Regions from separate parts of the Parvimonas pharyngis genome, predicted to be linked through region 3. Evidence: a T-box and tRNA genes for the amino acid it is inferred to sense, from the RefSeq annotation. Region 3 holds a T-box; the other regions hold tRNA genes.
The links. The T-box of region 3 lies ahead of leuS (leucine--tRNA ligase). A T-box ahead of a tRNA ligase gene usually reads a tRNA of that ligase, here a tRNA-Leu.
Positions count from the first base shown of each region.

Region 1 (10,227 bases), 390 kb from region 3:
AAATAACTCCACCAACTATATTCATTTTCTTTATCAGGATAGAAGAATCTAAAAGTATCAGTAAATCCACTATCTAAAAGAATTGACATTTTTTCTCTTTCTTGATCAGTAAATCCAGCATTTTTTCTATTTGTCTTAGGATTTTTTAGGTCAATTTCTTTATGAGCAACATTTAAGTCACCACAAACTATTACTGATTTTGTTTTATTTAATTCAAGTAAGTAATTTCTAAATGCATCTTCCCAAACCATTCTATAATCAAGTCTTAAAAGGTCTTGTTTTGAATTTGGAGTATAGCAAGTTACTAGAAAGAAATCGTCATATTCTAAAGTTATAAGTCTTCCTTCGTTATCATGTTCTTCAATTCCCATACCATATTTTACACTCAAAGGTTTATGTTTAGTAAAAATTGCAGTTCCACTATATCCCTTTCTTTGAGCATAATTATAGTAAGTTTCATATCCCTCAAGTTCAAGGTCAAGTTGTCCTTCACTCATTTTAATTTCTTGCAAACAAAAAAAATCTACATCAATATCATTAAAATAGTCTAAAAATCCTTTTTTAAGACAAGCCCTAAGTCCATTTACATTCCAAGAAACAAATCTCATTTTATCACCTCATAATTTTATTTAATCATACTACTTAATTATACCATAATTTTTAAAGTACAAACAAATATTTTTAGTTTGAATAATATTCTTCAGTTGAAAAAAAATACCTTTTGATGTAAAATATAATGTAATATATATTTAGGAGGACTTTATGATAGATTATAGAAAAGTTTATGAAGAATGGTTAAATAATGACTTTTTTGATGAAAATACAAAAAAAGATTTAGTTTCTATAAAAGATGATGAAGAAGAAATTAAAGATAGATTTTATAAAGTTTTAGAATTTGGAACTGCTGGACTTCGTGGAAAGCTAGGTGCTGGAACAAATAGAATGAATAAATATATGGTTTCAAAAGCGGCTCAGGCTCTAGCAAATACAATAATTGATCATGGTAAAGAAGCTATTGAAAGGGGAGTAGCATTAAGTTATGATGTTAGATATGGTTCTAAAGAATTTGCTGAACTTACATGCTCTATAATGGCTGGAAATGGAATTAAATCATATATTTATAAAGGAATAAGACCTACTCCAATGTGTTCTTATGCTATAAGAAAATTAAATTGTATTGCGGGAGTAATGGTTACTGCAAGTCATAATCCTCAAGCATATAATGGATATAAAGCATATTGGAAGGAAGGCTCTCAAATTCTTGATGATATAGCAAATCAAATTTCTGATCATATGCAAAAAATTGAAAAATTTGAAGAAGTTAAACAAATTCCATTTGAGGAAGCGTTAAAAAGTGGAATTGCAAAATATATTGATGATTCAGTAGATGAAGATTATAAAAATGAAGTTTTAAATTTAACTATAAATGATAATAATATAGACAAAGATATAAAGGTTGTATACACTCCATTAAATGGTGTTGGGAATCTACCTGTAAGAGAAGTGTTAAAGAGAAGAGGATTTAAAAATATATTTGTTGTTAAAGAACAAGAACTTCCAGATCCTGAATTTACAACTGTAGGATATCCAAACCCAGAAGTACCTAAAGCTTTTCTATATTCTGAAAAATTAGGTAAAGAAGTTGACGCTGATATTTTAATTGCAACTGATCCAGATTGTGATAGAGTTGCTCTAGAAGTAAAAGATAAAAATGGGGAGTATGTATTTTTAAATGGTAATAGAATAGGAGCACTATTATCATATTATATTTTCTCACAAAGACATGCTCTTAATAATTTACCTGAAAATCCAGTGTTAGTCAAGTCAATTGTAACAGGAGATTTATCTAAGACTATTGCAAAAAAATATGGAATTGAAACAGTTGAAACATTAACAGGTTTTAAAAATATCTGTGGAAAGACAAATGAATATGATGTTACAAAAGAAAAAAATTATGTTTTTGGATATGAAGAAAGCATAGGTTTCTGCTATGGAACATTTGTAAGAGATAAAGACGCTGTTGGAGCTTCTATGATGGTTGTAGAAATGGCTGCATATTACAAAAAACAAGGAAAGAGTTTATTAGATGTTTTAAATGATATTTACGAAGAATTCGGATATTATAATGAAAGACAAGTTTCTCTAGAACTTGAGGGAATAGAAGGACAACAAAGAATTGGAAGAATGATGGAAGACTTTAGGAATAATCCTATTAAAGAAATAGGAAAAATTTCTTTAGAAAAAATAATAGATTTTAAAGAAGGATATTTAGATTTTCCAAAACAAAATTGTCTTAAATATTATTTAAACGATGGATCTTGGTATGCTTTAAGACCATCAGGAACAGAACCTAAAATTAAATTATATATTTATACAATAGGTAAAACTGAAAAAGAAAGTATAGATAAATTAGATTTAATAGAAAAAGTGTGTAGAGAAAAAATGAATAATGTTAAATAAAGAAAAAGGTATGATAATTCATACCTTTTTTTATTATTAAAATCTAAATATAGTATTTGGTAAATTCTAAAATTAATTATACTGTTCTAAGATATTTGCTAATCCTTTCTTATGCCAAGAGGCTGCAATAGTAATTTTATTTACTCTACATTTTAATTCAAAATTTTCTCCACCAATAATTAATTGATATGAAAGTAATTTCTTTTTAAAATTTATACTTTTTATTCTATTATTAGTTATTAAAAAGCTAGATTTAGATTCGATTTTTCCCGTTAAATTATTCAAAGGCATAACAGCTATACCGTCTTCTCCAAAATGTAAAGCAATATATTTTGTAGTAAATATACCTCCAGTTCCAAAAAATAAACTTATTTTACTAGGCATAATAACTCCAACTATGGATTTATTATTAGAAAATTTCCAACCTTTATTCGTAATATATTCTTCTATATTTTTTTCTTTTAACATTATAAATTTATCCTTTCTAGAAGTTTTTTTGTAATAAAAAAACTAACAAAAGTTAGTTTTTAATATGGTGCCGGCAGTGGGACTCGAACCCACACACCCTTGCGGATAACAGATTTTGAGTCTGTCTCGTCTGCCAGTTCCGACACGCCGGCGTATTTAATTACTCGAATAGTATAACATAAAAGTAGAAAGATTTCAATAATTATATTTCAAATTTTTGTATAAAAATATTACAAATATTTTAACTAAATAGTTAATAGACTTTACTATTTAATAAAAATTTTGTATAATAGTAAAAATTATAATTTAATAGGGTAAAAATTTTTGCATAATTATAGGAGGAAATAATATGTCAAATTTAACAGTATTCGACCATCCAGTTATTTCACATAAGCTAGGATATTTAAGAGACAAAAATACGGGTGGAAAAGATTTTAGAGCTTTGATAAATGAAATTTCAATGCTTATGGCTTACGAAGTTACGAGAGATTTAAAAACTGATGAAGTAGAAATTGAAACACCATTACAAAAGACAAAGGTTAAAAGATTATCTGGTAAAAAGTTAGGAGTTGTTCCTATCTTAAGAGCTGGACTTGGAATGGTTGAGGGAATGTTAAATATTCTTCCTGCTGCTAAAGTTGGACATATCGGATTATATCGTGATCCTGAAACATTACAACCAGTTGAATATTACTGTAAATTACCTGTTGATGCTGAAGAAAGAGATTTTTTAGTTCTTGACCCAATGCTTGCAACGGGTGGTTCAGCATCTGATGCGATTAAACTTTTAAAACAAAAAGGATGTAAAAATATCAAATTAGTTTGTATCATTGCTGCACCTGAGGGTGTTAATGCAGTTCAAAAAAATCATCCAGATGTAGATATTTTTGTAGCGGCTCTTGATGAAAGATTAAATGAACATAGCTATATTATTCCAGGACTAGGAGATGCAGGAGATAGATTATTTGGAACTAAATAATTAATTGATTTAAAAAGTTGGACTTTTCTCCAACTTTTTTTATTAGATTATTAATATACTTTATAAATTTAATTATTTGTGATATAATTATCAAAGAAAAAAATTAGAGGTGATAAAAATGTTTAAAAATAAAAGAATTTTATTAGTAGCTTTACTATTTGGAATCTTTACTTTTACAGCATGTTCAAAAAAAGATATTAGTGAAGTATTAGAAAATGCTAAAAATGTTAATAACACTGTAAATTCATATTATTTAGTAAATGGAATTAGCAATGAAAGTACAGGAAAGTTAAAAACTCAGTTAATGAAAGCTCAGATATTTGTAGACCCTATCAGTAAAAATGTCTCTAAAGGGATAGCTGAAATTAATTACAATGGTCCTTCGAATGAATCTGATAATAATTATATAGCTAAAATGGTAGGAGATCAAAATAGAACTCTTATTTTAACTAAAATGATTGATGGTATAGAAGATACTTCTGAAAAAACTAATGTTACTTATAGTATAAATCCTGATTATTTTAAATTATTAAAAGGAATATATGCTTTTAATCAAAATGATTTTGAACTGGAAGAAAAAGACGATGAATACCTCATAAAATTTAAAGATGGTGCTAATTCATCTGATATATATAAGTTATTAGAGACAGAATATAAGTTAAAACTTGATAAAGTTACTCCAAATGAAGTTAAATTTTCTTTTGAAGCTGTTTTTATAAAGGACTCATATTATTTAAAAAGAATTCATTGGACAGCTGATTATTCTGGACAGAAAGGCTTAGTTAAAATTGAATGTACAACTTCTTATTCAGATTGGAATTCAGTTAACTTAGAAAAATAATTATTAAAATGTTACTCATTTATGAGTAACATTTTTTTATCCAACAGTGATTTTGTATATCAAAAAAATAAAATGGGTATAAATTAGTCAGGTGATAAATATGAATAATAAAAATGTAGTATTTATTGGACATGGATCACCAATGAATGCAATAGAAAACAATGAATTTAGTGAAAGTTGGAAATTTTTAAGTCGAAAAATAAAAAAACCAAAGATGATTCTTGCGATTTCTGCTCATTGGTATACTGATGGACAATTTGTAAGAACTGCAGAAAGTAATGAACAAATTTATGATATGTATGGTTTCCCAAGAGAACTATATGAAATTAAATACGAACCAAAAAATGATGTTGATTTTGCAAAAAGAATAATATCTGAACTTGATGTTAAAGAGGATAATTCATGGGGGATTGATCATGGGATTTGGAGTATATTATGTAAAACTTATCCTTCTGCAGATATACCTGTTGTAATATTAAGTGTTGATAAAAATAAAAGTCCAAGAGAACAATATGAGTTTGGAAAAGAATTAAAAAAGTTATTGAATGATGATATAGTAGTTGTGGCAAGTGGAAATATAGTCCATAATTTACAGTTAATAGATTATAATAAACAAGATGGATTTAACTGGGCTAATAAATTTGATAATTTTATTAAAGAAAATATTATTAATAAAAATATTGAAGCAATAGTAAATTTTAATAATAACATTTTTGATTATAGACATTCTGTCCCGACTCCTGAGCATTTCTATCCTTTACTCATTGCGTTAGGATGTGCACAAGAATATAAGCAAGTAGAAATATTTAATGAAGGATGTTCCCTAGGATCTATTTCAATGACAAGTTATATTTTTGAAAGCTAAATTGTGTAATATTCCAATTAAATTGTATCTTAAATTTAGTAAAATGTATTGAATTATATGATATTTTATGTTATAATTTTTGGGTATGTAAATAGAAAATAATATATTTTTATATAGGAATTAGGAGGGATATGTATGAATACTAAATTAGTATCAAGAGATGAAAAGAAAGTTGTTTTTACATCAGAAATAAGTCCAGAAGCGTTTGAAGCTTCAATAAATAAAGTTTATAATAAAATGAGATCAAGATTTAACATTCCAGGATTTAGAAAAGGAAAAGCTCCAAGAAAAATTATTGAATTAAACTATGGAGAAGGAATTTTCTTTGAAGATGCTGTTAATGAACTATTACCAGATTTATTTGAAGAAGCTGTTAAAGAATTAGAATTAAACAAAGATATCTGCGGAATGCCAAAGATTGACATTGAAGAATTTGATAAAAACAAGGCTATTGTTATCAAATTTGAACAAGAATTAAAACCAGTTCCAGAATTAGGAGATTATAAAAATCTAGTTGCTGATGATGTAAAAATTGAAGTAACTGATGAAATGGTTGAAGATAGAATTAATAAAGAACGTGAAAATAACGCAAGAATAGTTTCAGTAGAAGATAGACCAGTTAAAGATATGGATACTGTAAATATTGATTTTGAAGGAAGCGTTGAAGGTGTTCCATTTGATGGTGGTAAATCAGAAAATTATGATTTAGTAGTGGGATCACATACATTTATTCCAGGATTTGAAGAACAATTACTTGGAAAGAATATTGGAGATAATGTTGATGTTAATGTTGTTTTCCCTGAAGAATACCACTCAGAAGAATTAAAAGGGAAAGAAGCACTTTTCAAAGTAAAAATAAATTCAATTAAAGAAAAACAACTTCCAGAATTAGATGATGAATTCGCAAAAGATGTTTCAGAATTTGATACATTGGAAGAATACAGAGCAGATATTAAGAAAAATTTAACTGAAGCAGCAGAAAGAAATGCATTAGTTCAAAAACAAAATAATGCGATTGATGCTCTTATAGAAAGTTCAAATGTAGAAGCTCCAGAATCTATGATAAATGAAGAAGTTGATAAAGCTTTTAGAGATTTTGCAGGTAGAATTAGACAATACAATATGGATTTAGATAATTATTTCAAAATGTTAAATACTACAGAAGAAGCAGTTAGAGAACAATTAAGACCAGAAGCTACTAAGAGAGCTAATGCTGAACTTGTTATTGACGCTTTTGCAAAATTAGAAAATATTGAAGTATCTGAAGAAGAAATTGATAAAGAAATTGATGAATTCGGAAAGAATATGAAAGTAAAAGATTTTGAAGAATTCAAGAAGGAATTAAAATCAGGAGAAGGTCTAGAAGGTATTACTGCAAGTTTAATTAGAAGAAAAGCGGTTGATCATTTGGTAAGTCTTGTTAAATTCCAAGAACCTAAAAAAGAAACTGTTGAAGAATAATTAGTTAAAATATAGCTTGCGTTTTGTTAAGCTATATTTTTTATTAGGAGGTAGTTATGGCACTTATACCTATGGTAGTTGAACAAACTAATAGAGGAGAAAGGTCTTATGATATTTATTCAAGACTTTTAAAAGAAAGAATTATATTTTTAAGTGGAGAAGTGAATGATCAAATGGCAGATTTGATTGTTGCACAACTTTTATTTTTAGAATCAGAAGATCCTAAAAAAGATATTCAAATATATATAAATAGTCCAGGTGGTTCTGTTAGCGCAGGACTTGCAATCTATGATACAATTCAATACATTAAACCTGATGTAAGTACAATTTGTATTGGTCGTGCTGCAAGTATGGGAGCATTTTTATTAACGTCTGGAGCAAAGGGAAAAAGATTCGCTTTACCAAATGCTGATATTATGATTCACCAACCATTAGGAGGAGCTCAAGGACAAGCTGAAGATATTAAAATTCAAGCTGAAAAGATACTTCAAGTAAGAGCAACTTTAAATGAGATATTAGCAAAAAGAACTGGACAACCACTTAAAAAGATTGAAAAAGATACAGATAGAGATTTCTATATGACTGCTTATGAAGCAAAAGAATATGGAATTATTGATGAAGTAATTGAAAGTTAAGGAGTTAATTTTGGAAAAAAAGATTACAAGATGTTCTTTTTGTGGAAAAGAAGTTGAAGAAGTAGATCAAATTGTAAGCGGGATTAATGCAAATATTTGCAATGAGTGTGTTGAGATTTGTCATTCTATGCTTGAATATCAAGAAAGAACAAAGAAAAGAGAAAGCTTAGAAAAATTACCAACTCCTATAGAAATAAAAAATATTTTAGATGAATATATTATTCAACAAGATAATGCTAAGAAAGCATTAAGTGTTGCTGTGTACAATCACTATAAGAGAATTAATAGAGATGTAGAAAGTGAAGTTGAAATTCAAAAGTCTAATATTTTACTTGTTGGACCTACAGGAAGTGGGAAAACTCTTTTAGCTCAAACTCTTGCAAAAGTTTTAGATGTACCTTTTGCAATAGCAGATGCTACTACTTTAACAGAAGCGGGTTATGTTGGTGAAGATGTTGAGAATATAGTTTTAAAATTAGTTCAAGCAGCTGACTATGATATAGAAAGAGCTGAAAAAGGAATAATATATATTGACGAAATTGATAAAATTACAAGAAAGAGTGAAAATCCTTCAATAACTAGAGATGTTAGTGGAGAGGGTGTTCAACAGTCTCTTTTAAAAATAATAGAAGGTACAGTTGCTAATGTTCCTCCTAAGGGAGGAAGAAAACATCCTGATCAACAATATATTCAAGTTGATACAACTAATATTTTATTTATTGTTGGAGGAGCATTCCAAGGAATAGATTCAATTTTAAAAGCCAGACTCGAAAAAAAATCAATGGGATTTGGCGCAGATGTTAAAACGGATAAACTTGATGATTTTTCTGAAATAATTAAGAATTTAAGACCGGAAGATTTACTAAAATATGGATTAATACCTGAATTTGTAGGTAGAATACCAATGATAGTAACTTTGGAAAGTTTAAATGAAGATTCTTTAATTAGAATTTTGGAAGAACCTAAAAATGCATTAATAAAACAATATAAAGAACTTTTATCTATGGATAATATTGAATTAGAGTTTGAAAAAGATGCAATAAAAGAAATAGCTAAAATAGCTCTTGAAAGAAAAACTGGGGCTAGAGGTTTACGTGCTGTTATTGAAAGTGCTCTCCTAGATACAATGTTTACATTACCTTCAGAGAAAGATGTAGAAAAATGTATTGTTACAAGAGATGTTGTTTTAGGTAAATCAAATCCTGTTTTAATATATAAAGAAAGTACAAAATAAAGGAAAAATATTTATGAGTAATATAAAGTTTAATATTGAAGAAAAATTAAATAGACCAGTAATAGCTCTTAGAGGGCTTTGGATTTATCCATACTCAGTTGTTCATTTTGATGCTGGTAGAAAAAAGTCTATAGATGCAATAGAGTCTGCTTTAAAAAAAGATTCAATTTTAGTTGCTTTTACACAAAAGGATATTAGGACAGAAGATCCTAAGTCTGAAGATTTATATGAAATGGGAACTGTTGTTATCGTTAAACAAATTTTAAAAATGAATAATGGAATTACAAGAGTTTTAGCTGAAGGTATATGTAGATGTAAAGCAAAGAAGATATACGATGATGGGAAATTTTTAACAGCAGATGTTCAAGAATTCTATTATGATGAAGTTTCTGAAGAAGTTGATTCAGAATTATCAACTTTAAGAAATATGGTAGAAGTAGCATTTCAAGAATATACTGCAAAGAAAAGACATTTAGATGTTGATACTGAAGTAAGTGTTCAAAATTCTTCAAATATGGACAAGTTTACAAATAATGTAGCTAGTTATATTATGAGATTAACAGATGATGAACATTACGAAAACTTTAAGATTTTTGATATGAGAGAAAGACTTGAAAAGTTGTATGAAACTTTACAAAACTCTATTGAATTATCATTTCTTGAAGAGAGTTTGTCTAGAAAAGTGTCTTCAAGATTAAATAAAAATCAAAGAGAATATTATTTAAGAGAACAACTTAATATAATAAAAGAAGAACTTGGAGATGGTGAGGACCTTAGCTCTGAATTGGATGAGTATGCAAATACTATAATGAGTTTTGGATTTGATGAGAACATTGAAGAAATGTTATTTAAAGAAATTAGAAAACTTTCTGAAATTCCATCAGGTTCTCCTGAGGGAAATGTAATAAGAAGTTATCTTGATAAAATAGTTTCACTACCATGGAAAAAATCAAAAAAAGAAAAATTAGATGTAGCATATACTAGAAAAGTATTAGACAAAGAACATTTTGGACTTAAAGATGTTAAGGACAGAATTGTTGAGTCAATAGCTTTAAGAAAGATATCAAATAATCAAAAGGGTTCAATTATATGTTTAGTAGGGCCTCCAGGTGTAGGTAAAACGTCAATTGCTAGATCAATAGCTAAGTCCTTAAATAGAGAATTTGTTTCTATGCGTCTAGGAGGACTTCATGATGAAAGTGAAATAAGAGGACATAGAAGAACATATGTAGGAGCAATGCCTGGGAAGATATTAACTCTTTTAGAACAATGTAAGGTTAATAA
Region 1 covers NZ_JBKICJ010000001.1:51,257-61,483, forward strand. The annotation lists gene ACLGL0_RS00230 (exodeoxyribonuclease III) at 1-608, opposite strand, end outside; gene ACLGL0_RS00235 (phospho-sugar mutase) at 766-2,460, shown strand; gene ACLGL0_RS00240 (hypothetical protein) at 2,533-2,928, opposite strand; tRNA gene ACLGL0_RS00245 (tRNA-Leu) at 2,994-3,080, opposite strand; gene upp (uracil phosphoribosyltransferase) at 3,278-3,907, shown strand; gene ACLGL0_RS00255 (hypothetical protein) at 4,026-4,748, shown strand; gene ygiD (4,5-DOPA-extradiol-dioxygenase) at 4,849-5,613, shown strand; gene tig (trigger factor) at 5,749-7,074, shown strand; gene clpP (ATP-dependent Clp endopeptidase proteolytic subunit ClpP) at 7,131-7,709, shown strand; gene clpX (ATP-dependent Clp protease ATP-binding subunit ClpX) at 7,720-8,943, shown strand; gene lon (endopeptidase La) at 8,957-10,227, shown strand, end outside.
Region 1: it has a tRNA-Leu gene. The T-box ahead of leuS (leucine--tRNA ligase) is inferred to sense a tRNA for this amino acid. The anticodon was not compared.

Region 2 (10,227 bases), on a different contig from region 3:
AGTGTAATGTTGTTTTTTTACAATTATTCATATTATGACATCACTTTTAAGAATTTCTTGTTATTGTTAATACTTTAACTATTATAAAAGTATAAAAATAAAGTAATATTACTATAAATACTCACTAATATTAAACTACAAATATATTAAAATTTTTCTTTTGATTTAAGTAAAAAATTTTATAAAATATCTTTGTTAAATATAAAACAAATAGATTTCTATTTTATGAAACTAAAAAATTTTTTTAAAAATTATTATTTCAAAAATGTAATATAGTATTTTAGATGCATAAAAAAACACCTTACTCTAAATGAGCAAGGTGTTGTAAAATCTATTTTTCTACTTTTGACTCTTCAATAATCTTTTCAGCTATATTTGCTGGAACTTCTTCATATCTATCAAATTCCATAGTGAAGTCTCCTCTTGCTTGAGTCATTGATCTTAAATCTATAGCATATTCAAAAAGTTCTGAATGTGGAGCTTCTCCAATAACAAGTTGAGTTCCATCTTCTAGCATTTCCATACCTAAAACTTTTCCTCTTCTCTTATTTAAGTCTCCCATTACATCTCCCATGTAGCTTTCAGGAATTCTTACTTCAATTTTCATTATTGGTTCAAGTAAAACAGAATGTGCTTGTTCCATACCTTTCTTAAATGCTAATGAAGCAGCAATTTTAAATGCCATTTCATTTGAGTCAACTGGGTGATATGAACCGTCATAAAGAGTAGCCTTTACATTTACAACAGGATATCCTGCTAAAATTCCCTTTTCAAGACAATCTCTAATACCTTTTTCTACTGCTGGGAAGTAGTTTCTAGGAACAGCTCCACCAAATACTTCTTCAGCGAATTCAAATTCTTCAGTAGTAGGTTCAAATCTCATAAATACATCTCCATATTGACCTGCACCACCAGATTGTTTTTTATGTTTTCCTTGAACATCTGATTTTCCTTTAATAGTTTCTCTATAAGCAATTCTTAAAGGAATAATATTAGTTTCTACGCCATAAGCATTTTTAAGTTTATCTAAAACAATTTGAAGTTGAACATTTCCTTGTCCACCTATTAAATGTTGTTTAGTTTCTATATTTCTTTCAGATACAAAGCTTGGATCTTCTTCATGTAATTTATGAAGAGCTTGTGATATCTTATCTTCATCATTTTTAGATTTTGGTTCAATAGCAAAGTATAGATTTGGTTTTGGATACTTAATCTTCTTATAAAGAGTTTTATTTTGTTTATCACAAAGTGTATCTCCTGTTTCAGTAATATTAAGTTTTGAAACTGCACCAATATCCCCTGCATTTATTTCCGATGTTTCTACTTGAGTTTTTCCTCTTAAGAAGAAAAGTCCAGCAGCCTTATCACCTTCATCTTTAGTTGAATTAAAGATTTCTGTATCTTTAGTTATTTTTCCACTCATTACTTTAAAAATTGAAATTCTTCCAACGAATGGGTCAACAATAGTTTTAAAAACAACTGCTGAGAAAGGTTCATTTACATCTATCTTTCTTACATTTTCATCTTCATTTCTAAAGCCTCTTTTTGCTCTTTCATCATTTGGAGCAGGCATATAGTCAGTAATAACATCAAGTAACATATCAATTCCAGCACCTGTTGTAGCTGATCCACAAATTAGAGGTACTGCAGAACCATTTAATAATGCGCTTGTTACACCCTTCATAAATTCTTCATGACTAAATTCTTCACCATCAAAGAATTTTTCCATAAGTTCATCATCCGTTTCAGCAACAACTTCCACAATTGTATCATAAACGTGATTTACTTCTTCAACTCTTATTTCAGGAATTTCTACTTCTTTTCTTTCAAATCCATCATATTCATAAGCTTTTTTATTTAAAACGTCAATAACACCTTTGAAATTTTCTCCTTCCCCAAGTGCAAGTGTAAATGGAATAACTTTTTTACCAAAAGCAATATGCAAGTCACTAACTACTTTTGCGAAGTTAACATTTTCTTTATCCATTTTATTTACAAAGATAATTCTTGGCAATTCAATACTTTCAGTATATTTTAAGACTTTTTCAGCCCCAACTTCAATGCCATTTTGTGCATCAATAACAACAAGAGCTGCTTCTGATGCTCTAAGAGAACTATAAACTTCTCCACTAAAATCAAAATATCCCGGAGTGTCAATTAAATTTATCTTAAAGTCTCTCCATTCAACTGGTGCAACAGCAGTTGAAATAGAAACTCCTCTTGAAATTTCTTCTTTATCAAAATCAGTTACGGTATTTCCGTCCTCAACCTTACCTAGTCTTTTCAAGTTACCTGTTTTATAAAGTAAAGCCTCACAAACTGAAGTTTTACCACTAGCACTGTGACCAACTAACGCAAGATTTCTAATCTTTTCTGTAGAATATGATTTCATATCTAATTCCCCCTTACAATTTGTAAAATAGATAAATTAATACCTTATGGTTATTATAATATGGAAATGTTTTCAAGTCAAGTTTTTTTGTGAAAAATATAAAATTTCAAATAAAAAAGAGCAAATTTCTTCGCTCTTTTCTTCATAAATTTATGCTACTTCATTAACTTTTTCAGCCATTTTTTTTGCTAATCCTGGATGAATTGCATTAGTAGGACATTTATCCGCAGCTTGTAAAAGTAAGTCTTCATCTAAACCATGTTTGTAATTTAGAACTGCTAAATTATTTTCGATAACAAATGCTTCCGGATAAACTCTTGCACACATTTTACAACCGATACATCCAACTTTACAAGCATTTTTAACTACATTTCCTGCTGCAAAACTCTTACATTTTACCATTACTGTTTGTTCATAAGGAACTAATTCAATTAAGTTCTTTGGACAAATTTCAATACATTTGTTACATGCAGTACAATTTTCTTTATTTACAACTGCAAGTCCATTTATCATTTCTATTGCATCAAATGCACAAACATCTTGGCAAGTACCACAGCCTAAACAACCATAAGCACAAGTCTTACTTCCGCCTTGCATTGAGTTGTTTACTCTACAATCTCTAATGCCAGTATATATGTATTTTTCTTTTGCTAAATCTTTATCTCCTTGACACATTACGCAAGCTACCATTCTTTGAACTTCACCAGCTTCAGTACCCATAAGTTTAGCGAGTCTTCCAACCAAGTCAGCTCCACCAACAGGACAAGAATTTATTCCAGCACTACCTTCAGCAATAGCTTTTGCAAGCCCATCACAACCCGGGAATCCACAAGCCCCACAGTTTGCTCCTGGCAATTCATTTCTTACTTGTATAACTTTTTCATCAACTTTTACGAAAAATACTTTAGATGCAAATGCAAGAATTAATGCAAATAAAATACCTAAAATACTAAGTAATAAAACTGGTACCATTATTTCATTCATAATCTCACCTCTATACTAATCCAGCAAATCCATAAAATGCTAGAGACATAAGTCCAATTGTAATTAATGTTAGAGGAACTCCTTCAAGATTTTTAGGAACCTCTGTAACTTCTAATTTTTCTCTTATTGAAGCTAAGCATACGATAGCTAATAAGAATCCAAGAGAAGCACCCATACCATTAAAAATTGTTTCTAACAAATTATATTCTTTTTGAATATTTGTAATCGCAACACCTAAAACTACACAGTTTGTTGTGATAAGTGGTAGGAAAACACCCAAAGCATTATAAAGATTTGGACTCATTTTCTTAAGAACCATTTCAACAAATTGTACCAAAGTTGCTATTACAAGGATAAATACTATAGTTTGTAAATATTCAAGTCCTAAAGTATCTAATAATGTCTTTTGGATCATCCAAGTTACTGCGCTTGAAATAGTAATTACGAAAGTAACCGCCATACCCATACCAAAAGCAGTTTCTACTTTATTTGATACACCAATCAACGGACAAATTCCTAAGAATTGTCCCAAAACATAGTTATTTACTAAAATTGATGCAACTAAAATTTTTAATATAGTACCCATTAGTTACCTCCTTCTTTTTTAGCGCTAACTCTTTTACTTAACATATTAAATCCAGCTACTAAAAGTCCAAGAATAATAAACGCTCCTGGAGCTTGTGTAATAACACCTATACTTACATAATTTTTTCCAAGGATTGGAAAACCAAGCCATGTTCCATTTCCTAAAATTTCACGAACACTTGATAATACTATCAATGCAAATGTAAATCCAACGCCTTGTCCTATACCATCAATCATAGATGAGAATACTGTGTTCTTTGATGCAAAAGACTCTGCTCTTGCTAAAATTAGACAGTTTACTACTATAAGTGGTATGAAAAGTCCTAAACTATCATAAAGTGCAGGTAAATACGCAGCTAAGAACATTTGAACTAATGTTACGAATGTAGCTATAATTACTACATAAGCAGGTATTCTTACTTTATCTGGAATAAACTTTCTTAAACTTGAAATTACAATATTTGAACATGTTACTACGAATATTACTGAAGAACCCATTCCTATTGCGTTTGTAACACTTGTTGTTACGGCTAATACAGAACACATACCAACAAGTTGAACAAGTACAGGGTTATTAGCAAATATACCATCAAAGAAAATCTTTTTTAATTTCATATTAACCCTCCTACTTTCCAATTTCTTGTAATGCGTCTATAGCGCCATTCAATCCATTTAGAACAGCATTAACACTAATTGTTGTTCCAGTTATTGCTTGAATATCATTATCTGCATCAGGATGTAAATTTTTAACTAAATGTTCAGTAACTTTATTTCCAATAACGCTTTTAGCGTATTCTTCCGTTGTTACTCTACTTCCAAGTCCTGGTGTTTCACTATGTTTTAAAACTTTAAATCCAACTATCGTTTGATTTTCAGTATTTACAGCCATAAGCATTGAAATATCTCCACCATAACCATTTTTTCCTAAAGTCTTAAATACATAACCAACAGTTTTATCTGATTTCTTCGCAACTTCTATTTTTTCAATATTTTTTATCTTTGTTTTAATTGCTTCAAGTTTTGCTTCATCAAGAGTTTCAAACTTATCTGCATCGGCAAAAACTTCTTTCAAAGCTGCCTCATATTGAGTCTTTTCTCTTTCTTTAATTACAGGAGAAGTAAAACTATTAGCAAATGCAAGAACAAAACCTGCAATTGCAGTAATTAAAAATAATCTTACAGTTAATTTAATAGATTCTTTCATTACTTTTTAACTCTCCCTTCTCCAAATACTTTAGGGACACAATATTTTTCTAGAAGTGGAGTAAATATATTCATAAATAGAATTGAATAACTTACACCTTCAGGTAAATTACCAAAGTTTCTAATAAGTGCAGTTATTATACCACAACCCATAGCGAAAAATATTTGAGCTTTTCTATTAACGGGAGCTGATACATAATCAGTAGCCATGAAGAATGCCCCTAATATAAGTCCACCCATTAAAACTTGAACCGGTAAATCAGCTATAGCTGTTCCTGTTAGAGCTAATACAACAGCAGTTGTAGATATAAATACAAGTGGAATTCTAAGTTGAATAACTCCTCTGTATAATAAATATGCAGCTCCAATTAATAAGCATATAGTTGAAACTTCACCAATACAACCTCCTCTTACACCAATGAATGCTTCAAGGAAATTAACTTGAGTTCCCTTTGATAAAGGAGTTGCAAAAGTTGCAGCATCCAATGAAGAGTAAGTTGATGAATTTATTAAATTTGAAATTCCTGAGTTAGGTGGTGCATAATTTGACATTGCAGTTGGAAATGATGCTAATAACGCAGCTCTTGCAGCAAGTGCAGGGTTCATAAAGTTCATTCCAAGTCCACCGTATAATTGTTTAACTATGATTATAGCAAACATACTTCCAAGTGCTATCATCCAATAAGGAATTGTAGCAGGAACGTTGAATGCTAAAAGCATACCAGTAATTACTGCAGAAAAATCATTTATAGTAATTGGTCTATGAGTTAATTTTTCGTAAACATATTCTGAACCAACAGCAAAAGCTACTGATACCAATGTTACCAATAAAGCTCTTAATCCAAAGAAGTAAATTCCAGCTAATAAAGTCGGTATTAAAGCTATAACAACATCTCTCATAACTGTACTTACAGTTGCTTCACTTCGTATGTGAGGAGATGAGCCAACAAATAATTTCATTTGAGGTTCTTCACTACCTCTACCTCTAGCAGGTCTTTCTCTTCTTTCACTTGCAGGCTTCTCTTCAGAATCTGCACTAGCTTCTGTTGATCTTTCTCTTCTTTCTCTAGCAGGACGTTCAGCTCTTTCTCTAGGTTCTCTAGGAGTTCTTTCACGTCTTTCTCTATCAGGTCTTTCAGCACTTGCTTCTTCACCTGATTCTTTAGTTTCAGTTGTATCAGAAGTTGTTGTTTCTTCCTCTGATGCAACTCTTGATCTTCTCTCCCTTACAGGTCTTTCAGATCTTTCTCTCGGCTCTCTAGGAGCTCTTTCTCTTCTTTCTCTTACTGGTCTTTCTGACTTTGTTTCTTTAGTTTCAGAAGCAGTTTCAACAGTTTCTGTATCAACCTCAGTTACTTCCTTTACTTCTTCAACATTTTCAGATACCACTTCATTTGTCTCAAGGTCCGTTCCATTTTCAGAAGGGACTTCAACTTTTAAATCTTTTTCGTCCATAGTACCCTCCTTATGCTCTAGTTCCTTTACCTTGTTTTCTAACTTCAGCTTTTCCAAGTCTGATAGTTTCAACTAAAGGTCTGTTTGACGGACAAATATATGAGCAAGAACCACATTCAATACAATCCATTAAATGTAGTTTTTCCGCTTCTTCAACTTTGTTTTTCAAAGTATATAGCTGTAAATATAAAGGCTGTAAGTACACAGGACAAATATCAACGCATCTACCGCATCTAATACAAGGACTTACAGCTTTAGGGGCGCTCTCTTCTTGAGTCATGAAAAGCAATCCACCCATAGCTTTAGCTGTAGCTACATTTGGAGTATATTGTGTTTCACCCATCATAGGTCCTCCTGAAATAATCTTTCCAGGTTCACTAGCATATCCCCCAATATATTCTACAACATCAGAAACTTTAGATCCTACTCTAACCATAACATTTTGCGGTTCTTTAAGTGCATGTCCAGTCATTGTAACCAATTTTTCATATAATGGCTTACCATGAAGAACTGCATCATTAATAGCAATAGCAGTATTTGCATTTATCACTCTAATTCCAACCGCAGAAGTTGATGCTCCAGAAGGAACAACTATTCCTGTTGTAGCTTGGATAAGTCTCTTTTGATCTCCTTGAGGATATTTTGTCTTTACGACACTTACAGTTACCTCAGGATAAGGCTTAGCGGCTTCTTTTAACTTATCAATAGCAAGAGGCTTATTATCTTCAATACCTAGAATACCTTTTTTAGCACCCATTGCCTTCATTGCAAGTAAAAGTCCCATAACAACTTTATCTGGATATAATTCCATCATAAGTTGATCGCTTGTTAAATATGGCTCACATTCAGCGCAGTTTATTATTATGTAGTCTGTAACTTGTCCTTCTCTAGCTGTTAACTTAACATGAGTAGGAAATCCTGCACCACCAAGGCCGACAATTCCGGCTTCTTTAATGGCGTCTATTATGTCTGTCGCGCTTACTTCGTCAATTGTTAAATTTTTTTCTTCATATCCTAATTCGTCTAAACCATCATTTTCGATAGTTACTCCTTGACACACAACTCCAGTAGCTGTCATAATCTCGTCAATAGACTTAACCTTACCGCTAACACTTGAATGAACATTAGCAGAAATAAAAGCTGAGGCTTCTCCAATTTTTTGTCCAACTTTTACTAAATCATTCTTACTAACCAAACAAGTAGCTGGTGCTCCTGAGTGTTGTGATAGAGGTATTGTTACTACCTTTGGTACAAAACCAAAATTAACAGGTTTTGAATTAGTCAACTCTTTAAAGTCATGGATATGCTTTCCACCTTTAAAAGTGTTCACGCTCACTTTACTCACCTCTTTTTAGTATCACAAGTTTTTAATTTTTTAATAAATAAAATTAATAATAACAAAAATCATTTATATACAAAAATATTTTTAAAAACTTGTATTCATAATTATTTTACACCATTTTTATTTTGATGTCAATTTAAAATCGGACAGTAAAGCGACAAAAATATACAAATATTAGTACTTTTTTATGGTTTTTAATAAAAAATTTTTATTGATCTTTTTTACAAAAAAAGATTGAGTTTAATTACTCAATCTTTATTAATTACCTTATAATAATACTTAAACATTTTATATTTAAAACATTCCCAATAAAAAAACTCCGTTAGTTTATCTAACGGAGTTGGTGCAGAAAAAGGGACTCGAACCCTCACAAGCTGTGCTTACTACCCCCTCAAGATAGCGTGTCTACCAGTTCCACCATTTCTACATATACGGACTTAATCGTCCGTTTTATTAACTTAATCTATTTGGGAATACCTTACATTCCATTTTTTTAGCAGATGGGCAGGCAGCACATCCACCTAAAGCAGTTTCTCTTAATGTTTCAGGAAGTGCATTTCCAACTTCATACATTGCTTGAACTACTTCATCAAAAGGTACAATACATTCAACACCCGCAAGTGCAATATCACTTGCAACTAAAGCATTAATTGTTCCTGACCCATTTCTTAATGCACATGGGAATTCCACAAGCCCTGCAACAGGGTCGCACACCAATCCCAATACCATAAGCATCGCAAAAGATGCAGCTATTAAAGATTGTTCTGGTGTTCCTCCGTGTAATTCAACTATTGCAGCAGCACTCATTGCAGTAGCCGCTCCACATTCTGCTTGACAACCACCCTCAGCTCCAGAAATAGTTGCATTTGTTGCAATAATTCTTCCAACAGTTCCAGAAACTAAAAGCGCCATTAGCATTTGATCATCAGTATAATTAAATTCTTCTTGTATCCAAGAAAGACTTCCCGGTAAAATTCCAGCTCCCCCTGCAGTAGGTGCAGCTACAATCTTTCCCATACCTGCATTTACTTCTGATGTTGAAAAACCTCTAGCAATTGCAGTTACCATAGACTCTCCTAAAATGCTTTTTCCACTTTGTGCATGTCTTAATATTTTCTTAGCATTTCCACCAGTTATTTTAAATGGATTGATTTTATCATTAGTAATAACATCAGATGCAGATGCTTTCATAACTTCATAAGTTTCTCTAAGCATATCCATAAGTTGTTCTTCTGTTATATCCATTTCTTCTAATTGATATTCTAATGCAATTTCACTAATTTTTTTGTTTTTCTCTTTACATAATCTTAATAATTGTGCTCCTGAAGAAATCATATAACCTCCTATAATGGTTTTAAAATCATACATTCTAACATATCTGGTAATTTACTTATTCTATAAATAGCCATTTCATCAATTCCACCATCAATTTCCATGATAGCTGAAGCAACTCCGTCTTCTCTATTCATAATTAAACTACCGATATTTATCTTGTTTTCAGCTAAAATTGTACTTACTTGTGCAATCATTCCATATCTATCATTATATTTGAGGATTATAGTATTATACAATCCTCCAAATTTAACTTCAACACCATTTATATTCGTAATTTCGATTGCTCCACCACCAATTGATGAACCAATTACATAGAAACTTTCTCCATTTTGGTCAATGAATTCAGTTTTAACAGTATTAGGATGAGCATATAACAAATCCATTGGAACAAAAGAAAAATCAATTCCTCTACCTTTTGCAATATTTAAAGCATCTCTAATTCTTTCATCATCAGTATCATACCCTAAAATTCCACCTACTAAAGCTCTGTCAGTGCCATGACCTTGGTATGTGTTTTTAAAACTACCATGTAAATGAAAAATTACTTTCTTTATATCTCTTGCATAGATTATTTTAGCAATACGTCCAAGTCTACAAGCTCCTGCAGTGTGAGAACTTGATGGTCCAATCATTATTGGTCCTATAACATCAAAAAGTCCATAGTTTTTCATTATTTTTTCACTACTCCTTCAAAATTATTAAACAAATCACCTTGTTTATAATTATTTTTTTCCATTTTTACTAAAATTTCATCTCTAATTTTCCACCAACTCGTATTCCAATTACAGAAAAGACTATTTTCTTCTGGTACACGACCAAGCAATCTTTGTAACACTATATTTTTATCTAGATTTCTCAAAAAAGCTATAACTAAATCAATGAACTTTTCCTTCGTTATCAACTCAATTTCTCCTTTTGAGTACATTTCTCC
Region 2 covers NZ_JBKICJ010000002.1:51,694-61,920, forward strand. The annotation lists gene fusA (elongation factor G) at 332-2,392, opposite strand; gene ACLGL0_RS02535 (RnfABCDGE type electron transport complex subunit B) at 2,543-3,376, opposite strand; gene rsxA (electron transport complex subunit RsxA) at 3,387-3,962, opposite strand; gene rsxE (electron transport complex subunit RsxE) at 3,962-4,576, opposite strand; gene ACLGL0_RS02550 (RnfABCDGE type electron transport complex subunit G) at 4,587-5,165, opposite strand; gene ACLGL0_RS02555 (RnfABCDGE type electron transport complex subunit D) at 5,165-6,619, opposite strand; gene rsxC (electron transport complex subunit RsxC) at 6,630-7,955, opposite strand; tRNA gene ACLGL0_RS02565 (tRNA-Leu) at 8,303-8,388, opposite strand; gene sdaAA (L-serine ammonia-lyase, iron-sulfur-dependent, subunit alpha) at 8,415-9,296, opposite strand; gene sdaAB (L-serine ammonia-lyase, iron-sulfur-dependent subunit beta) at 9,305-9,967, opposite strand; gene mnmL (tRNA modification radical SAM protein MnmL/YtqA) at 9,967-10,227, opposite strand, start outside.
Region 2: it has a tRNA-Leu gene. The T-box ahead of leuS (leucine--tRNA ligase) is inferred to sense a tRNA for this amino acid. The anticodon was not compared.

Region 3 (10,227 bases):
TTATAGATATAATTATTCTTTAAGTGAGTATTTAGAAACTTTAAGATTTAAAGATATTTCTGGTATTGAACATAGAAATATTTTAGGAAGTATTACACACTTGGGGATAAATCGTGAAAAAGTCGGAGAAATTATAAAAGTTGACGACTGTTGGTATGTTTACTGTTTAAAACCAATAGGAACCTTTTTGTTTTCTAATGGCTTAAGATTTGCAGGACAAGATTTAAAATTAGAGATTTTAAATGAGAATTTTATTCCTTCAAATTTTAGAAAATTTGAAGATGAAAGAATAATTGTTTCTAGTTTAAGATTAGATTGTTTTGTAAAAGAACTTGCAAGAACTTCAAGAGAAATTGCTCAAAAATTTATAAAGTCTGGTAATGTTAATTTGAATTACGATGAATGCAAAGACTTTGACAAGAAGATAAATGAGAATGATATTATTTCCATCAGAAAAGAAGGTAAGTTTAAAGTTGATAGTCTTGGTGGTTTAACAAAAAAGAATAAATATGTGGTCAACATTAAGAGGTATTCTATATGATTTATGCAATTTTAATTATTGGTCTAGTTTTAGATCAGTTTACAAAATACATTACAATAACAAAATTAAAAGGTGTAGATTCAGTAGTAATAATTAAGAATTGGTTAGAATTTACTTATGTAGAGAATACTGGAGTAGCTTTTGGTAGTTTTAGAGGATATAAATTCTTATTTATTATAATTTCTTTAGTAGCATTTTTTGGAATTTTGCTTTATATTTATAAAAATAAGGATAAAATCTCAAAAGTAGAGCAAATATTATATACTTTAATAGCTTGTGGTGCATTAGGAAATTGTATTGATAGAATTAGATATTCATTTGTTGTAGATTTTATACACACAAAATTTGGTGGACTATATGATTTTCCAGTTTTTAATTTTGCAGATATTTATATATGTGTAGCTTGTTTTCTACTAATAGTAGTTTCGTTTACTAAGAAGGAGAACTAAAAATGTCAAATTATACTGCTTGGAACGAATATTTAAAAGATGAATTTAATAAAGATTATTTCATTAGAATGAAAAAATTTTTAGATGAAGAATATAAACATAAAACTATTTTTCCACCTAATGAAGCTGTTTTTACAATTTTTGATAAAATAGCACCTAAAGACGTTAAAGTTATTATTTTAGGACAAGATCCTTATCATGGTTTAAATCAAGCAAATGGAATGAGCTTTTCTGTAAATAAAGGAGAAAAAATTCCACCTTCACTTAGGAATATTTACATTGAATTAAATTCAGATTTAGGTATTATTCCAGCAAAGCATGGAGATTTAACTGCTTGGGTAGAACAAGGTGTTTTTCTTTTAAATGCTACACTCACTGTAGAACAAGCAAAACCTAATTCTCATAAGGATATTGGTTGGCAAATTTTTACCGATAGAGTTATTGAGATAATTTCAAATTTTGATTATCCAAAAGTATTTATATTATGGGGAAGTTTTGCTATATCAAAAAGCAGTTTAATAAAAAGTAATGAAAATAACTTTATTATTACAAGTCCGCATCCGTCTCCTTTTTCTGCTCATCGAGGATTTTTTGGAAGCAAGCCATTTTCTAAAGCGAATGATTTTTTGATTAGTAGAGGAGTTAAACCAATAGATTGGAGAGTGTAATTTTTGACAGAATTGAATTATATTTGTGATAAGAAAGTCAGATGTGATGTTTTTTTATCGGAAAAAATTTCTAATTTATCTAGAACTTCAATTCAAAAATTGATAAAAGAGAAATTTGTTTTTGTAAATGGAAAGAATATAAAACCTAATGTTATTTTGGATATTGGGGATGAAATTTCAGTCTCAATTCCTGAAAAAAAAGAAACTAAATTAGTTGCTGAAGAAATAGACTTGGATATTATATATGAAGATGATTTTATTATAATAATAAATAAGCCTAGAAATATGGTTGTTCATCCCGCTGCAGGAAATGAAGAGCATACTTTAGTAAATGCACTTTTAAACCATTGTAAATTATCAATGATTAATTCTGAAAGACCTGGGATAGTTCATAGACTTGATAAAGATACAACAGGACTTATTATATGTGCAAAGGATGATGAAACACATTTAAAATTGATTGATATGTTTTCTAAAAGAGAAATAAGTAAAAAATATTTAGCGATTTGTAATGGTAGTTTTTCGAAAGAATCTGGTTTCATAGATAAGCCTATTGGTAGGGATGAAAAAGACAGAAAAAAAATGAGTGTTAAAAGTAAGTCTGGAAAAGAAGCACTTACAGAATATAATATTTTAACCTCAAATTTAAAGTATTCTTTAGTTGATGTAACTCTTCATACAGGTAGAACTCATCAAATTAGAGTTCATTTTAGCAGTATAAATCATCCTATTGTAGGTGATGACACATATGGAAATAAAAATGAAAAGATAAAAGCTAAAGGACAGATGTTACACTCTTATTATCTTGAGTTTTTACATCCAATAACTAATGAAAAATTACAGTTTAGAGTTTTACCAGATGAATATTTCTTTAGTATTCTATTCAAAACAGGATTGGAATTTAGTGAGGAGCTATTATGCAAAGCGAAAGACTGATTTTTAGAAATTTTAATTTAGAAGATATTGATGATGTTTTTGAATTTGCCAACGATGAAGAAACTTGTAAATTTGTAACATGGGATAAACATAAAAATATTTTAGAAACTGAAAAAGTTATTAAAGAATACTATATGACAAACAAACTATGCTTTGCAATCATTGAAAAGATTTCAAATAAATGTATTGGTTGTTTTGAATATAGAGCTGATTTAAAAAACAATTCACTATTAATTGGATATGTTTTAAATAAAAAATATTGGAACAAAGGTTATATGACTGAAACTCTTGAATTCATGTTAGATTATGCATTTAAAACTCTAAAAGTTAATAGAGTAAGTGCAACACATATTAGAGAAAATTTAGCCTCAGGAAAAGTAATGGAAAAATGTGGACTTGAAATAGAGGGTATCTTTGAAGATGTAGAATTTTTAAAAGGAAGATATATAACCTTAGTGTATAGAGCAATTTTAAGAAAAAATTATTTAAAAGGAGAAAAAGAATATGAAACAATTAGAAATGCCTAAAGTTGGAGAAAAAGTTTATATAATGAAAACAAATGTAGGAGATATTTATTTAAGATTATTTAATGAAATTGCTCCAAAAACTTGTGAAAATTTTATAACTTTAGCTAAAAAAGGATATTATAATGGAGTTACTTTCCACAGAGTAATAAAAGATTTTATGATTCAAGGTGGAGATCCAGAAGGAACAGGTATGGGAGGAGAAAGTATCTGGGGAAAAGAATTTGAAGATGAATTTGATGGTGATTTTAGACATTATAGAGGTGCATTATCAATGGCAAATTCTGGTCCTAATACAAATGGTAGTCAATTTTTTATTGTACAAAATAGTAAAGTTTCTGATGAACATATTAATCACTTAAGAAATTCAGATAAAAAAATATATCCTGATGAAGTTGTTGATACTTACGAAAAACTTGGAGGAGCTTTCTGGTTAGATTTTAAACATTCAGTTTTTGGACAAGTGTTTAAAGGAATGGAAGTAGTTGATGAAATAGCAAATACTTATTGTTCAAAAGATGATAAACCAATAGAAGATATGGTAATTTTATCAATTGAAGAAAAAGTATTTGAGGGCTAGTCATGCATCAATATAAAGGTAAATTAATTTTACATACTGGAAGTATGTTCTCGGGAAAGACTTCAAGTTTGTGGAAGGACTTAAATAGATTTGAAATTGCAAAGTATGAAACAGTTGTTTTCAAACCTAAATTTGATAATAGATATGCAGAAAAAGAGATAGTTACTCATGATAATAATAAAATGAGAGCAATTCCAGTTGAAAATATTGACGATATAATTGAATATATGAAAACTAGTACAGCAAGTATAATTGGAATAGATGAAGTACAATTTATTAAAGGCGATATAAGCAAAATTGTTGAAACTTTAAATTTATTCTTAGAAAATGAGTTTACAGTTGTACTTGCTGGATTAGATATGGACTTTAAAGCAGATCCTTTTGAATTAGTAAAGGAATTAATGCCAAGAGCGGATTATCTATATAAACATCATGCTGTATGCGCTAATTGTGGGGTTGATGCATGGGTTAGTTATAGAAAAACTCATGACGATGAGAGAATAAAACTAGGAGCTGCTGAAAGCTATGAACCTCTGTGCAGAAAATGTTATTATGAAAAAGAAAAAATCAGAAAACAAATGGAAAATCAGTTAAGTATGTTAGAAGATGAATAAAAATACTTGATTTATTCGTTTAATTGTGTTATAGTATGAAGGTAGTAATTTTTTGCTACAATTTCCTATAGTAATGGAGGATTTAAAGGATATGAAAGGAACTGTAAAATGGTTCAATGCGGCTAAAGGATTTGGATTTATTTCAACTGAAAATGGAGAAGATGTATTCGTACATTTTTCAGCATTAGAAGAAACTGGTGAATTTAGAACTTTAGAAGAAGGACAAGCTGTCGAATTTGAAATAGTAGAAGGCGCTAAAGGTCCTCAAGCTTCTGGTGTTGTTAAGTTATAAGATTGTTTTTTAAATAAAAATTCAATTTCAGCATACATTGTATGTTATGATATTAATATTAATATTAATCAAGAAGTAAAATCTCCTTTATAGGAGATTTTTTAAATTTAATTAAAAGGACATTTTATGAGTAAAAAATTATATGATATGAGTTTAGAAGAATTGTGGAAAATTTTTCCAATATTTCTAGTTGAACATAATGATGAATGGAAAACTTGGTATAACGATGAAAAAGCAAATATTTTATTTTTAATTCCAAATGAAAAAATTTACAGAATTTCGCATATAGGAAGTACATATATTCCTACAATATGGGCAAAAAATATTGTGGATATTCTTTTAGAGGTTAAGAATAATGAAGATTTAAAATTTGTAAAAGATATATTATTAAAAAATAATTGGCTTTGTATGAGTGAAGATGAAAAGAGAATTTCTATGAATAAAGGATATACTGAAAAAGGATTTGCTAAAAGAGTATTTCATTTGCATATAAGATTAGATGGAGATAATGATGAATTGTATTTTAGGGACTATTTATTAGAAAATTTTGAAATAGCAAAAGAGTATGAAAAATTAAAACTATCTCTCTGGAAAAAATTTGAACATAATCGAGATGCTTATACAGAATCAAAAGAAGAATTTATAAAAAAATATACTGAAATTGCAAAGAAAAAATACGGGATAATATATTAATTTATCAATTGATTTCTTTAATTTTTTAGTATATAATTTTATATGAAATTGATATTAAGGAGATTTTATGGCTAAAATATTGAGATGTATTGACGAACATAATTCAATTAGATTTTTCTTTGCTTTTACTGATGATATAGTTGAAGACTTTGAAAAATTACAAAAGAGTTCTGTTAGTGCAAATATTGAAATGGGAAAAGTTTTAACGATGAATGCGTTACTTTATTCCGACTTAAAAAATGATACTGATTCTATTGATTTAAAATTAAAGACAAATGGAGAATGTGGTCTTATAATTTCAAAATTATATAATAATTCTTTTATAACAGGATATTTAGAAAACAAAAATATAAGTAAATACGATAAAATATACGAAAAGGGAAAATCTTCAAAAGATTTTATAGGAGATAATGGAATACTTGTTTTAATTAAAGATTTAGGCCTTAAAGCACCATATATTGGACAAACAAGTATAATTTCTTCTAATATTAGTGAAAATTTTAGTAATTATTTCAGTGCTTCAAACCAAACTGTAACATCAATTGATTTACAGGTAAAAAAAGTTGAAGATAAGTATTTTTCATTTGGTTTTATGATGGAACTTTTACCTAACTATACAGAAAAAGATTTATCTCAATTTAAAATATATTCAGATATGTTTAAAGTTGAACTAGAAAATTATTTATCTTCAAAGACTGATGATATGAGTTTTTATGAATATATTTGTTCTATTTTGAAAATTTTTAATATTAGAGTTATTGAAGAAAAAATAATTCACTATAAATGTAATTGTAGTAATGAAAAGATTGATAATATGTTATTAGGGTTAGGCAAGAAAGAGCTTAATGATATAATAGAAGAAGGTAAAGAAATTGAGATTTCTTGTAATTTCTGTGATAAGAAGTACAAGAGAAGTGTTGAACATATTAAAAATTTATTAAATAAACTGTAGGAATTAACAATGAAAAAAATTAATTTATTAGATAACAGAATTTATAGAAATTTAATACTGCTTTCACTTCCTATAATGACAACTTCTTTTATTCAGATGTCTTATAGTCTGATGGATACATTTTGGGTTGGAAAGCTTGGAACAGAAGCTATTGCTGGTGTTGGAATAGTTTCGTTTATTATGTGGTTTGCTAATTCATTAGTCCTAGTTTCAAAAACAGGTATTGAAATAGGTGTAGCATATAGTATAGGTTCAAGAGATGATAAACAATTTAGAAAATATATTGATACATCAGTTGCAATTAATCTATTTATGTCAATAACTTTTGGGATATTATTATATATTTTCGGAGTTGATATAATTAAATTTTTTAACATAAAAAGTGAAACAGTAAATTCTCTAGCGAGTAGTTATTTAAATATTGTAATATTGGGACTGCCTTTTACATTTTTAAATCCATTATTTTCTGGAGTGTTTAATGGTTCAGGAAATAGTAAAGTGCCATTTATAGCGAACTCAGCAGGGCTTATTATAAATATAGTATTAGATCCAATATTAATTTATGGATATTTTGGATTACCAAAATACGGTGTAAGTGGAGCTGCAATTGCAACTACTTTATCTCAAATGATAGTTACAGGAATTTTTATAGTATTTTCATTTTTGGATGGGAAAATATTACATGGCTTTAATTTGGTTAAGAATTTTAGTAAAGCAATATTTAAAGAGGTTTTAAGACTCGGTGTTCCAACGGCTTTTAAATCTTGTATATTTGCTTTCATTTCTACTATATTACTTAGAATAATAGCAAACTGGGGAGAAAATGCTGTTGCAGCAGAAAATGTAGCTGTACAAATTGAAGCAATAAATTGGATGACAGTTGAAGGTTTTTCTATTGCCTTATGTGCCTTAATTGCTCAAAATTATGGGGCAAAAAATTATGAAAATATTCAATCTGGTTATAAAAAAGGACTTAAAATAATTTTATGGATTGGAGTTTTTTGTTCAGTCTTTTTATTTGTTTCTTCAGATTTTATAATTAGATTATTTATTAAAGACGATTTAGAAACAATCAGAATGGGAGTTAGCTATTTAAAAATTTTAGCATTTTCAGAAATATTCTTAGCTCTTGAAATAGGAATTTCTGGTATGTTTAATGGATTAAAAAACACGAAAACACCTACTATAATAAGTACTTTTTCGAATGCTCTAAGAATTCCGCTAGCTTATTTGGTTTTATATTTAAAATTAGATATAACATATATATGGGTTGTAATATCTTTTTGTACATTTGTAAAGGGATTTCTAAATTATGTTTTCTTTAAAAAATTTATAAGGGAAAACTTTGATTTTAAACTTTGATGTATTGAAAAAAAATAAAAGATATGATAGAATATTTATACTATAGATTTAGAAAATTTTTGATTGAAAGTAGTAAATATATTCAAATTTTTAGAGAGTTATTGTTTGGTGGAAAATAATATTTTGAAGTATTGAACTTGTTCATAAAATGCAAATGCCGTTGATTACGTTATAATCATAGAGTGAGTTTAATACTAATTAGAGTGGTACCACGGAAATTTCAACTTTCGTCTCTTTGTGAGGCGGAAGTTTTTTTATGGAATGGAGGAATGTTATGAAAAATTATGATCCAAAAAATATCGAAAAAAAATGGCAAGATATTTGGGATGAAAAGAAGCCTTTTAAATGTGAAATTAATGATAAAGAGAAATTTTATCCTTTAATTGAATTTCCATATCCTTCTGGTCAAGGACTTCATGTAGGACATCCAAGACCATATACTGCAATGGATGTTGTAAGTAGAAAAAGAAGACTTGAAGGACAAAATGTATTGTTTACAATGGGTTGGGACGCTTTTGGCTTGCCTACTGAAAATTATGCGATGAAAAATAAAATTCATCCTGAAGTTGTAACAAAAAATAATATTGCAAATTTCAAAAAACAATTAAAGAGTATTGGATTTTCTTTTGATTGGGATAGAGAAATAAACACAACAGATCCAGAGTATTACAAATGGACTCAATGGATTTTTATGAAGATGTTTGAAAAAGGGCTAGCATACAAAATGGAAATGCCAATAAACTTCTGTCCTTCTTGTAAAGTTGGTTTATCAAATGAGGAAGTTGTTGGTGGATGTTGTGAAAGATGTGGTAGTGAAGTTATTCATAAAGTTAAAAACCAATGGATGCTTAAAATAACTGAATATGCTGATAGACTTATTGATGATCTTGAGGAAGTTGATTTTATTGATAGAGTTAAGACACAACAAATCAATTGGATTGGTAGAAGTTATGGTATGGAAATTAAATTCCAAATAAAAGATGTTGATGATTCTATTTTAGTATATACTACAAGACCAGATACAATTTTTGGTGCTACTTATATGGTTATATCATGTGAGCATCCATTACTTAAAAAATATGAAGACAGAATAAAAAATAAGGAAGAAATAGAAAACTACATTTTAGAAGTTCAAAAGAAATCAGAATTTGAAAGAACTGAAATGAATAAAGATAAGACAGGAGTTAAGATTGACGGAATAACAGCAATTAATCCTTGTACAAAAAAAGAAATACCTGTGTTTATTTCTGATTATGTTCTAATGACTTATGGTAGTGGAGCAATTATGGCAGTACCTGCACATGATACTAGAGATTTTGATTTTGCTAAGAAATTTGGTTTAGAAATAGTTGAAGTTGTTAGTGGTGGAGAAAATGTTCAAGAAAAAGCATATACTGATACAGATAGTGGTATTATGGTAAATTCAGGTTTTCTAAACGGACTTTCAGTTAAAGAAGCAAAAGAAAAGATTTTTGAATATCTATCAAAACTTGGTATTGGAAATAAAAAGACTAACTTTAAACTTCGTGATTGGGTTTTTTCTAGACAAAGATATTGGGGAGAACCTATACCTCTAGTAAATTGTGAAAAATGTGGTTGGGTTGCAATTCCAGAAGAAGAATTGCCATTAAGACTTCCTGAGCTTGAATCATTTGAACCTACTGAAACGGGAGAGTCTCCACTTTCAAAAATTGATGAATTCGTAAATTGTACTTGTCCTAAATGTGGAGGAAAGGCAAAGAGAGAAACTGATACAATGCCACAATGGGCAGGGTCATCATGGTATTATTTAAGATATATGGATCCACATAATAAAGAAAATCTTGTTGGAAAGGATGCTTTAAAATATTTCAATCAAGTTGACTGGTATAATGGTGGTATGGAACATACTACTTTGCACTTGTTGTATTCAAGATTTTGGCATAAATTCCTTTATGATATAGGTGTAGTAAATACTAAAGAACCATATTTAAAGAGAACATCACATGGAATGATTCTTGGAGAAAATGGAGAAAAAATGTCTAAATCAAGAGGGAATGTTGTAAATCCTGATGAAATGATTGATAAATATGGGGCAGATGCGTTGAGATGTTATGAAATGTTCTTAGGAGATTTTGAAAGAAGTGCGTCTTGGTCTGATGGTGGAATTAATGGTTGTAGAAAATTCTTAGACAGAGTTTGGAAATTACAAGAAATAACAAATTCATCCGAAGAAATGTCCAAATCTTTAGAAAAATCAATCCATAAGACAATTAAAAAAGTTTCAGAAGATTTCGAATCTTTAAAATTTAATACTGCTATAGCTGCTCTTATGACTTTGATTAATGAATTTTATTCAGCGAAAGAAATTTCTAGAGAAGATTTAAGAGTATTCTTAATTTTATTAAATCCTGTTTCTCCACATATAACAGAAGAAATATGGCAAGAAATGAATTTTGGAGGATATATCTTTGAACAAACTTGGCCAAAATATGATGAAGCAAAAACAATAGATGACGAAGTTGAAATGCCAATTCAAATTAATGGTAAAGTTAGAGCTACTTTGATGATTCCAAAAGATGCTAAATTTGAAGATTTTAAAGAAGAACTATATAACAATGAAAGTGTTAAAAAGTT
Region 3 covers NZ_JBKICJ010000001.1:441,221-451,447, reverse strand. The annotation lists gene ACLGL0_RS02110 (YlmH/Sll1252 family protein) at 1-541, shown strand, start outside; gene lspA (signal peptidase II) at 538-990, shown strand; gene ACLGL0_RS02100 (uracil-DNA glycosylase) at 993-1,658, shown strand; gene ACLGL0_RS02095 (RluA family pseudouridine synthase) at 1,662-2,594, shown strand; gene ACLGL0_RS02090 (GNAT family N-acetyltransferase) at 2,576-3,121, shown strand; gene ACLGL0_RS02085 (peptidylprolyl isomerase) at 3,099-3,698, shown strand; gene ACLGL0_RS02080 (thymidine kinase) at 3,701-4,312, shown strand; gene ACLGL0_RS02075 (cold-shock protein) at 4,404-4,604, shown strand; gene ACLGL0_RS02070 (GrpB family protein) at 4,731-5,297, shown strand; gene ACLGL0_RS02065 (Hsp33 family molecular chaperone HslO) at 5,365-6,249, shown strand; gene ACLGL0_RS02060 (MATE family efflux transporter) at 6,259-7,611, shown strand; T-box leader at 7,662-7,849, shown strand; gene leuS (leucine--tRNA ligase) at 7,886-10,227, shown strand, end outside.